DNA from 3 places in the Nocardiopsis sp. LOL_012 genome. Region 3 is predicted to be linked to each of the others. Evidence: predicted binding sites of a transcription regulator. Region 3 holds the regulator's gene; each other region holds the start of a gene.
What was found. Region 3 encodes HrcA, which represses chaperone genes, less so after heat shock. Its sites were predicted from a motif close to TTGGCACTCTCNNNNNGAGAGTGCCAA; they were not measured.
Positions count from the first base shown of each region.

Region 1: groL (chaperonin GroEL) is a predicted target of HrcA. The motif match lies at 1,369-1,395, and genes of this name have one in related genera.
Region 2: ACFHWE_RS09980 (FmdB family zinc ribbon protein) is a predicted target of HrcA. The motif match lies at 2,063-2,089, and genes of this name have one in related genera.

Region 1 covers NZ_JBHMIV010000006.1:71,028-74,294, reverse strand. Annotated here, with positions in the region: gene thrC (threonine synthase) at 1-247, shown strand, start outside; gene ACFHWE_RS05660 (ubiquitin-like small modifier protein 1) at 329-607, shown strand; gene ACFHWE_RS05655 (GNAT family N-acetyltransferase) at 774-1,256, shown strand; gene groL (chaperonin GroEL) at 1,560-3,191, shown strand.
Region 2 covers NZ_JBHMIV010000012.1:25,175-28,441, forward strand. Annotated here, with positions in the region: gene ACFHWE_RS09965 (D-alanyl-D-alanine carboxypeptidase family protein) at 1-364, shown strand, start outside; gene mscL (large conductance mechanosensitive channel protein MscL) at 411-815, opposite strand; gene ACFHWE_RS09975 (Flp pilus assembly protein CpaB) at 903-1,547, opposite strand; gene ACFHWE_RS09980 (FmdB family zinc ribbon protein) at 1,646-2,044, opposite strand; gene ACFHWE_RS09985 (5-formyltetrahydrofolate cyclo-ligase) at 2,216-2,866, opposite strand; gene galU (UTP--glucose-1-phosphate uridylyltransferase GalU) at 3,034-3,267, shown strand, end outside.
Region 3 covers NZ_JBHMIV010000001.1:160,067-163,333, reverse strand. Annotated here, with positions in the region: gene ACFHWE_RS00675 (16S rRNA (uracil(1498)-N(3))-methyltransferase) at 1-52, opposite strand, end outside; gene dnaJ (molecular chaperone DnaJ) at 49-1,188, opposite strand; gene hrcA (heat-inducible transcriptional repressor HrcA) at 1,193-2,206, opposite strand; gene ACFHWE_RS00660 (DUF3097 domain-containing protein) at 2,329-3,159, shown strand.

The DNA of each region.
Region 1 (3,267 bases), on a different contig from region 3:
CGACGCCGAGGTCGTCGACTCCATCAACCTCCTGGCCCGCACCGAGGGGGTCTTCGCCGAGACCGCCGGCGGTGTCACCACCGGCGTGCTCCGCAAGCTCGTGCGCGAGGGCAGGCTCGACCCCAGGGCCGAGACGGTCGTCCTCAACACCGGCGACGGGCTCAAGACCCTCAACGCCGTGGAGGCGGGCGTGACCGCGACGATCAAGCCGTCCCTGGCCGCGTTCGCCGACGCCGGCCTGCTCTGAGCGGCGGCCCGCACCGACGACTCCGCGGTGCCCGGGGCGCCCCGGGCACCGCACACCACCCGACGAAGGAAGAACACCCGTATGAGCGCCAGCGTCCGCGTCCCCACGATCCTGCGCACCTACACAGGCGACGCCGCCGAGGTGTCCGCCGAGGGCACCACCCTCGCCGAGGTCCTCGACGACCTGGAGGCCAACTACCCGGGCATCCGGGCGCGGATCCTCGACGACTCCGGCAAGGTGCGCCGGTTCGTCAACGTCTACGTGGGGGACGAGGACGTGCGCTTCGAACAGGGCCTGCAGACCGCGGTCGCCGACGGCGCCCAGGTCTCGATCATCCCGGCCGTGGCCGGGGGCTGCTGACCGCTCCGACCGCCCTGACCGCTCCGCCGGGCTTCCGGCGCGGGCGGGGAGACGGTGCACAATGGCACGGCTCCGCTTCTTCCCCGACCGGGAGGGGCGGAGCCGTTCGCCGTGTCGGCCGGGAAACCCGGTTTCCTCTGGCCGCGCCGCTGGCTAGCCTGCCTGAATGAGCGTGGAGATCCGTGGATACGAAGAGCGGGACCGGGACGCCGTCGTCGACCTGTCCCTGCGGGCGTGGGAGCCGGTGCACGCCTCCCTGCGGCGGGTGCTGGGGGCGGGTCTCTACGACCGGATGACGCCGGACTGGCGCGCCGCCCAGCGCGAGGCGGTCACCGCCGACCTGGACGCGGAGGAGGCCCGCGTCTGGGTCGCGCTCGCCGACGGCGCCGTGGCCGGGTTCGTGTCGGTGCGCCTGCGGCCCGGCGACGACATGGGCGAGATCACCCTGGCCGCCGTCGACCCCGCCCACCAGGGGCGGGGGATCGGTACGGAGCTGACCGTGTTCGCGGTTGAGCGGATCCGGGATCTGGGTATGGGGACCGCGATGGTGGAGACCGGCGGTGACGAGGGCCACGCCCCCGCCCGCCGGGCCTACGAGAAGGCCGGGCTGGTCCCGCTGCCGATCACCCGGTACTTCACGGAGCTGTGACGGGCGGTGGGACGCGTCCCACCGAATCCGCTGACCGGGCGAGCGTCCGTGCCTCCTTTCGTACACGCAGGTGAAAGGCGGTGTGACGGCTGTGGAAATCGTGACCACATCGTTTGCACTCTCCCGGGGAGAGTGCTAAAAATAGACCTGGTTAGCACTCGCTGAGCCTGAGTGCTAACCGGAGCGAGGCTGCGAGGCCGTGCGCGTCCGACAGCAGGGGTGTCGGTACGTCGCGGCCGTCCGTCGCGGGCGCACGCCTCGTCCCATCGCGTATCAGCCCGGTCACGGGAGGACAAGAACTCAATGGCAGCCAAACTGATCGCGTTCGACGAGGAGGCCCGTCGCGGCCTTGAGCGCGGCATGAACCAGCTCGCTGACGCCGTCAAGGTCACGCTGGGCCCCAAGGGCCGCAACGTCGTCCTGGAGAAGAAGTGGGGCGCCCCCACGATCACCAACGACGGTGTCTCCATCGCCAAGGAGATCGAGCTCGAAGACCCCTGGGAGAAGATCGGGGCGGAGCTCGTCAAGGAGGTCGCCAAGAAGACCGACGACGTCGCCGGTGACGGCACCACCACCGCCACCGTGCTCGCCCAGGCGCTCGTCCGCGAGGGCCTGCGCAACGTCGCCGCCGGCGCCAACCCGGTCGGCCTCAAGCGCGGCATCGAGGCCGCCGTCACCCGGATCAACGAGGAGCTCGGCAAGATCTCCAAGGAGGTCGAGACCAAGGAGCAGATCGCCTCCACGGCCTCCATCTCCGCCGGTGACGCCCAGATCGGCGCGACCATCGCCGAGGCGATGGACAAGGTCGGCAAGGAAGGCGTCATCACCGTCGAGGAGGGCCAGACCTTCGGGCTGGAGCTCGAACTCGCCGAGGGCATGCGCTTCGACAAGGGCTACATCTCGCCCTACTTCGCCACCGACCTGGAGCGGATGGAGACGGTCCTGGAGGACCCCTACATCCTCATCGTCAACTCCAAGATCTCCAACAACAACGAGTTCCTGCCCGTCGTGGAGAAGGTCCTCCAGGCCGGCCGTCCGCTGATGGTCATCGCCGAGGACGTCGAGCAGGGCGCGCTCCAGACCCTGGTCGTCAACAAGATCCGCGGCACCTTCAAGTCCGTCGCCGTCAAGGCCCCGGGCTTCGGTGACCGCCGCAAGGCCCAGCTCGGCGACATCGCCGTGCTGACCGGTGGCCAGGTCATCACCGAGGAGGTCGGCCTCAAGCTGGAGAACACCGAGCTCGACATGCTCGGCCGCGCCCGCAAGGTCGTCGTGACCAAGGACGAGACCACCATCGTGGACGGTGCCGGTGACGCCACCACGATCGCCGGTCGCGTCAACGAGATCCGCAACGAGATCGAGCGCACCGACTCCGACTACGACCGCGAGAAGCTCCAGGAGCGTCTCGCCCGCCTGGCCGGCGGCGTGGCCGTCATCAAGGCCGGTGCCGCCACCGAGGTGGAGCTCAAGGAGCGCAAGCACCGCATCGAGGACGCCGTCCGCAACGCCAAGGCCGCGGTCGAGGAGGGTATCCTGCCCGGCGGTGGCGTCGCGCTGCTGCAGGCCAGCGTCCCCGCGTTCGAGAAGCTCGACCTGGACGGCGACGAGTCCATCGGCGCCGACATCGTGCGCCGCGCCATCGCCGAGCCGCTCAAGCAGATCGCGGTCAACGCCGGCCTTGAGGGCGGCGTCGTTGCGGACAAGGTCAAGAACCTGGAGCCCGGGTTCGGCCTCAACGCCGCCACCGGCGAGTACACCGACCTGTTCAAGGACGGCGTCATCGACCCGACCAAGGTCACCCGTTCCGCTCTGCAGAACGCGGCCTCCATCGCCGGTCTGTTCCTGACCACCGAGGCCGTCATCGCCGAGAAGCCGGAGAAGGCCGGGGCTCCCGCCGCCGACCCGACCGGTGGCATGGGCGGCATGGACTTCTAGGCTTCGCCTGGAGTCCGGGGTCCGGATACGCGACCTCGCCCGCGACGACCGGGCGGCCCTGCGGGGCCGCCCGGTT
Region 2 (3,267 bases), on a different contig from region 3:
GTCCTCGCTGTGCCAGCTCTACGACGACGACAAGTACCTGCGCGCCGACGCGGCCGTGGACTTCCTCGAACTCAACCTGAGGTACGTGGAGGACTTCGGCGAGAACATCTGCATCACCAGCGCCTACCGCGACCTGCCCAACCAGCACCGCGTGTACGGCGAGGTCGCGCCGGGCTTCGCGGCCGTCCCCGGCACCAGTAACCACGGGTTGGGGCAGGCCATCGACCTGGGCTGCGGCATCCAGAACTACCAGTCCGAGCGGTGGCTGTGGATGCAGGAGAACGGTGCCGACTTCGGGTGGATCCACCCGGCCTGGGCCAAGTCGAGCCCGTTCGAGCCCTGGCACTGGGAGTACACCCGCTGACGGGGCCCGCCGGAGGACACGGCCCCCTCCGGCGGGCCGCGCGGGTCTACACGAGCTCGGCGCTGATCTCGCTGGTGCAGGCTGAGCAGCGGGTGGCCTCCTTGGACACCTGGGTGCGGCAGTGCGGGCAGGCGCGGGTGGTGGCCTCCTCGGCCTCGGTGTCGCGCTCCAGCAGCTTGGCGACCGGGAGCACCACGAGGAAGTAGAGGACCGCGGCGGTGATGAGGAACGCGATCAGGGCGTTGACGAACGCGCCGTAGAGGAAACGGCTGCCGTTGACCTCGAAGTACAGGTCGCCGAACGTGGGGACCCCGCCGAAGATGCCGATCAACGGGGTGACGAAGCCTTCGGTGAAGGCGGTGACGAGGTCGGCGAAGACCGCGCCGATCACGACCGCGACCGCCAACTGGACCAGGTTGCCGCGGAGCAGGAATGCCTTGAAGCCGTTCATGGGTTTTTGCCCTACATGTACTCGGGGTTTCGGGGGCGACGCGCACGGTAGTGCGCTTGGTCAGCATTCACTACGTTTCGTCATGGGTCAACTTCGTATGGTGATCGACAGGCGGGAGGAGGCGCCGTGTCCCGCCAGTTCCCGGGCCTCGTCGGGGGTGGCGGCGATGAGGACCAGTGCGCCGCCCCTCCCCTCCCCGCCCGAGGGCACGGCCAGGACGGGGCGGTCGCCCACCACCCGCCGTGCCGGTTTTGTGTGGAAGGGGTGCGGGTCGGCGGGGGCCGGGACGGCGAGTACGTCGACACGGCTGCCGGGGGAGAGCAGCCCCGCCACCTCGGGGTCGGCCACACGCACGGGCACGGCGACCAGGTCGGGGCCGTAGGCCCGTGCCGGCGGGTCGGAGAGGCGGGCGTCGGTGACCACCTCGCCGCGGCGCACCGGTGCGTTGAGCCGGAGACCGGAGGTGGCGGTGCCGGGCGCGAGGGCGCCGCGGGGCAGGGCCCGCTCGGGCAGGGCGCGGTGGACGAGGTCCCCGTCGGCGAGCGGACGGGAGGCGTCGAGGTCGCGGGAGGCGACCAGGACCCCGGCGGTGGCCGGGGGCGGGGGGCGCAGGAGCAGGACGCCGCTGGTGAGTGCGGCCGCCGCGAGCAGCGCGGCGAGGGGGCGGCGGTGGCGGTCGAGCAGGCGTGTCAGGACCCGGCGGTGCCGGTGCGGGCGCGGAGGGTGGGCCATACTCCGACGCTAGGCGCGGGAGGGCCGCCGCGGGCGTTGTCCACAGGGCGGGATGTGCGCCGCCGCGGAGGCGGCGGCGCGTAGGCTGGGGCCGTGCCTCAGCTCGCCTTGGCGGCGGCGCCGGACCCGCTGCTCGCGGTGCTCTTGGCGGAGTCGCCGGAGGAGCCCTTCGAGGAGTCGCCGGAGCCCGACGAGCCCGACGAGCCCGACGAGCCCGACGAGCCCGGGGTGTCGGAGCCCTTGGCGGAGTCCGAGGACGCGGAGGAGGGGTCGCTCTTGCCGTTCTCTCCGGAGGCGGAGGTGACGGAGCTGTTCGAGCCCTTGCCGCTGTCGGTGCGGTAGAAGCCCGAGCCCTTGAAGACGATGCCGACGGCGGAGTACACCTTGCGCAGGCGGCCCTCGCACTCGGGGCAGACGGTCAGCGAGTCGTCGGTGAAGCTCTGCACGACCTCCATCTGGGCGCCGCACTCGGTGCACGCGTACTGGTACGTAGGCACTGTTCGGGTCCTCCTAAGCTGGCACTCTCGCCCGTTGACTGCTAAATAGTAGTCGCTCGCCGGTCCGGACCGTGACGGACCCCGTGCCCGACACGGTCCCCGGGCGGGAGATGCGGGAACCACTGCGGCGGCCGGGCGCGACCGCCAGGCACAACACCCTCGGCGGGCGGGTTAATCCCGGTGCGCCGCCACGGCGCGGACGCTCCGTCCGGCCCAGAGCGGGGCGCGGGGTTCGAAGGCGCGCAGCCCCCCTTCCGGGGTGACGACCGCGTCCACGGGGCGGTCGTGCGGTTCGCCGGGCACCGATTCCACGAACTCCTCGTCGTAGACGACCGCGACCGACGGCGTGCGCGGCCCCGTGCGGGCCAGGACGCGGTCGTAGCATCCGGCGCCGCGCCCCAGGCGCATGCCCCGGCGGTCGACGGCCAGCGCGGGGCAGACCACGGCGTCCGCGCGGGCCGGGGCGTCCGTTCCCTGCCGGGGTCCGACGGGTTCGAGCAGCCCGTGTCCGGCCGGGGCCAGGCTGCGGGGCCCGTCGAAGGCCGCCCAGTCCAGGTCGCCGCCGGGCAGGAACACCGGCAGGAGCACGTGTACGCCGAGCCGGTCCAGGGCTGGCGCCAGGGCGCGGGTGTCCGGTTCGCCGCCGACGGAGTAGTAGCAGGCCACGGTGGCCGCCCCGGTGAGCCAGGGGGCCTCCAGGAGTGCGCCCAGGATCGCTTCGCCCGCGCGCTCGCGATCGTCCGCGCTCCGGGCGCGCCGTGCCGCCAGGACGCGTCGCCGTGTCCGCTGCTTGTCCGTTACCGTCCGCCCTTCGCCGTTCATGGCGTTCAGTCTCCCATGGCCCCTTCCGTCATGAAGAGGGGTCGTTACCACCGTTGGTGAATTCCTGATTGCCTCTCCGCGTCATCGCCGCGAAGACCTCGGGACTTCTCGACGCGCCCGTGGCGCGGCCATCGTCAAGGGACGAGCTGTTGTCCTAGAGTGCCGACATGATCGCCGACACCGACCAGACGCGGCAGGGCCCCGCCGCCACCTCCGTCACCAAGGCCGTCGTGCCGGCCGCGGGTCTGGGAACGCGCTTCCTGCCCGCGACCAAGGCCACGCCCAAGGAGATGCTGCCGATCGTGGACAAGCCCGCGATCCAGTACGTCCTGGAGGAGGCGGTCGCCGCCAGTCTGTCCGATGTCCTGATGATCACCGGACGCAACAAGCGCTCCATCGAG
Region 3 (3,267 bases):
CCTGGCCGGCGTCCAGTTCACCGGAGCCGACCAGGAAGAGGGCCGGTGTCACTTGGCGCTGAAGGCGTCGCGGATCTTGGCGAAGAACCCGCCGTGCCCGGGGCTGAACCGGCCCGGCGACTTGTCCTCACCCCGCAGTTCGGCGAACTTGCGCAGCAGGGCCTCCTGCTCCTCGTCCAGCTTGGAGGGGGTCTCCACGTCGACCCGGATGCGCAGGTCGCCCCGGCCGCCGCCGTCGAGGTGGTTGACGCCCTTGTTCGCCAGGGTGATCACGTGTCCGGAGTCGGTTCCCGGGCGCAGGTCGATGTTCTCGGTGCCGTCGAGGGTGTCGAAGGCGAACGAGGCGCCCAGCGCGGCGGCCGTCATGGGCACGGTCACCGTGCAGTGCAGGTCGTCGCCCCGGCGCTCGAACGTGGGGTGGGGCTTCTGGATGATCTCCAGGATGATGTCGCCGCGCGGTCCGCCGTTGGGGCCGACCTCGCCCTCGCCCGCGAGCTGGATACGGGTGCCGTCGTCGACACCGGCGGGGATCTTGACGGTCCGGGTAACCTTCTCGCGCACCCGGCCCTCGCCCGCGCAGTCGGCGCAGGGGTCGGTGATGACGGTGCCCTGCCCCGAGCACTGCGGGCAGGGGCGCGAGGTCATCACCTGACCGAGGAAGGAACGGGTGACCTGGGAGACCTCCCCCTGGCCGTGGCACATCTCACAGGTGGTGCGGTGCGAGCCGTGCGCCGTCCCCTCGCCCTGGCACGTCTCGCACAGGATCGCGGTGGGGAAGGTGATCTCCTTGCTGACCCCGAACGCGGTCTCGGCGAGGTCCAGTTCGACGCGGATCTTGATGCTGCGCCCGCGCCGGACCCGCTCGCGCGGCCCCCGGCCGCCGGGCTGTCCGCCGCCGAAGAACGCGTTCATGATGTCGTCGAAGGCGAAGCCACCCGCTCCGCCGAAACCGCCGGCCCCGCCGCCGCCCGGCGCGAAGGGGTCCTGGCCCATGTCGAACATCCGGCGCTTGTTCTCGTCGGAGAGGACCTCGTAGGCCTGGGTCACCTCCTTGAAGCGCTCCTGGGTGGCGGGGTCCGGGTTGATGTCCGGGTGCAGCTCGCGTGCGAGCCGCCGGTACGCCTTCTTGATCTCGTCCTTGGAGGCGTCGCGACGCACTCCGAGCACCTGGTAATAGTCTCTGGCCACTGAGTTACTGTCCTGCCAAAATCTGTCCGACATACCGAGCCACCGCGCGGACGGCTCCCATCGTCCCGGGGTAGTCCATCCGGGTGGGGCCCACCACGCCGATCTTGGCCAACGACTGGTTTCCCACGCCGTAGTCGGCCGATACGACGGAGGTGGACCGCAGTCCCTCATGGAAGTTCTCCGCGCCGATGCGGACCGTGAGCATCGACGGGTCCTTCGCCTCACCCAGCAAACGGATGAGGACCATGTTCTCTTCCAGTGCTTCCAGAATGTCCCGCAGGCTGGCCGCGAAGTCGACCGCGGCGAGGTTGGCGGTGCCGGCCAGGACGATCTTCTCCTCGTGCCGCTCCACGAGGCTCTCCAGCAGGACCGAGAGGACCGCGACGGCCATGTCGCGATGCTCCGGGTCGACCTGGGCGGGCAGGTCGCCCACCACGCGGGGGACGTCGTTGAGGAAGCGCCCGGCGGTGGCCCGGTTCAGCATGGAACGCAGGTCGTCGACGGCGCTCTCGCTGATGTCGCCCAACCCGTCGATGACGCGCTGCTCGACCCGGCCGGTGTCGGTGATCACGACCATCATCAGCCGCGGTCCGCCGAGGGGCACCAGTTCCACGTGCTGCACCGACGAACGGGTGAGGGACGGGTACTGGACGATCGCGACCTGGTGGGTGAGCTGGGCGAGCAGCCGCACCGTGCGGGTGACGATCTCGTCGAGGTCCACGGCTCCGGTGAGGAAGGACTCGATGGCCCTGCGCTCGGCGGCCGAGAGCGGCTTGACCGAGGAGAGCCGGTCGACGAAGAGCCGGTAGCCCTTGTCCGTGGGGACCCGTCCCGCGCTGGTGTGCGGCTGGGTGATGTAGCCGTCCTCCTCCAGGGCGACCATGTCGTTGCGGATGGTCGCGGGGGAGACACCGAGGGGGTGCCGCTCCGCGAGGGCCTTGGAGCCGACGGGCTCGTTGGTATTGACGAAGTCCTCGACGACGGCACGCAGGACCGCGAGCTTGCGCTCATCCAGCAACTCGCCACCTCCCTGGCACTCCGTGGTCCACAGTGCCAATTCTATGCCCGGCCGCAAACCCGCTCGGCGCCCCGCCGGTGGTCCGCACCGCGGGGGGACCCCTACCAGTACACTGCACGACCGTGTCCAACAAGGGAACCGACCGCTACGGCCGCGACGTACTGGCGGCCGGACCGCGGCCGAAGAGGAGAGAAGTCCGCGAGGTGCCCCTGAGCCGGGACCTGGTCGTGGAGACGGCCGAGGAGACCTTCTGCGGTGCCGTCGTCGCCTGGGACAAGGCGACCGTGACCCTGGAGGACCGGGCGGCGCGCCGCCGGGTGTTCGGCCTGGCCCCGGCCGCGTTCCTCATCGACGGGCGCCCCGTCACGCTGGTGCGCCCGGACGGCGCGTCCAGGGGGCCCCTGCGCAGCGCGTCGGGTTCGATCGCGGTGCGCGGCGCCCGTGCGCGGACCGCCAGGGAGAGCCGGATCTACGTCGAGGGCGCGCACGACGCGGAGCTGGTGGAGAAGGTCTGGGGCCACGACCTGCGCGTGGAGGGCGTGGCCGTCGAGTTCCTGGAGGGGGTCGACGACCTGCCCGCGATCGTGGCGGAGTTCGCGCCCGGCCCCGGCCGCCGCCTGGGGGTGCTGGTGGACCACCTCGTGCCCGGTTCCAAGGAGAGCCGGATCGCCGCGCGGGTCCGGGGCGGGGACGTGCTGGTGGCCGGGCACCCCTACGTGGACGTGTGGCAGGCGGTCCGCCCCCGCGCGGTGGGGATCGCGCGCTGGCCCGAGGTCCCGCGCGGCGTCCCCTGGAAGGAGGGGGTCGTGGACGCGCTCGGGTGGCGGATGGAGACGGGTGAGGCCTGGCGGCGCATCCTCGGTTCGGTCCGCTCCTACGCGGACCTGGAGCCCTCGCTGCTGGGGCGGGTGGAGGAGCTCATCGACTTCGTCACCGGACCGCACCCGGCCTAGGATCGCAGGGGGCGCGGGTGCCCGCCCGCGCCGTCGCCGGACCACGGCCCCATGGTCGTCGGTGTATCCCCTGACATCACACGCCCCACAGCAGCGGAGCGAAGGACA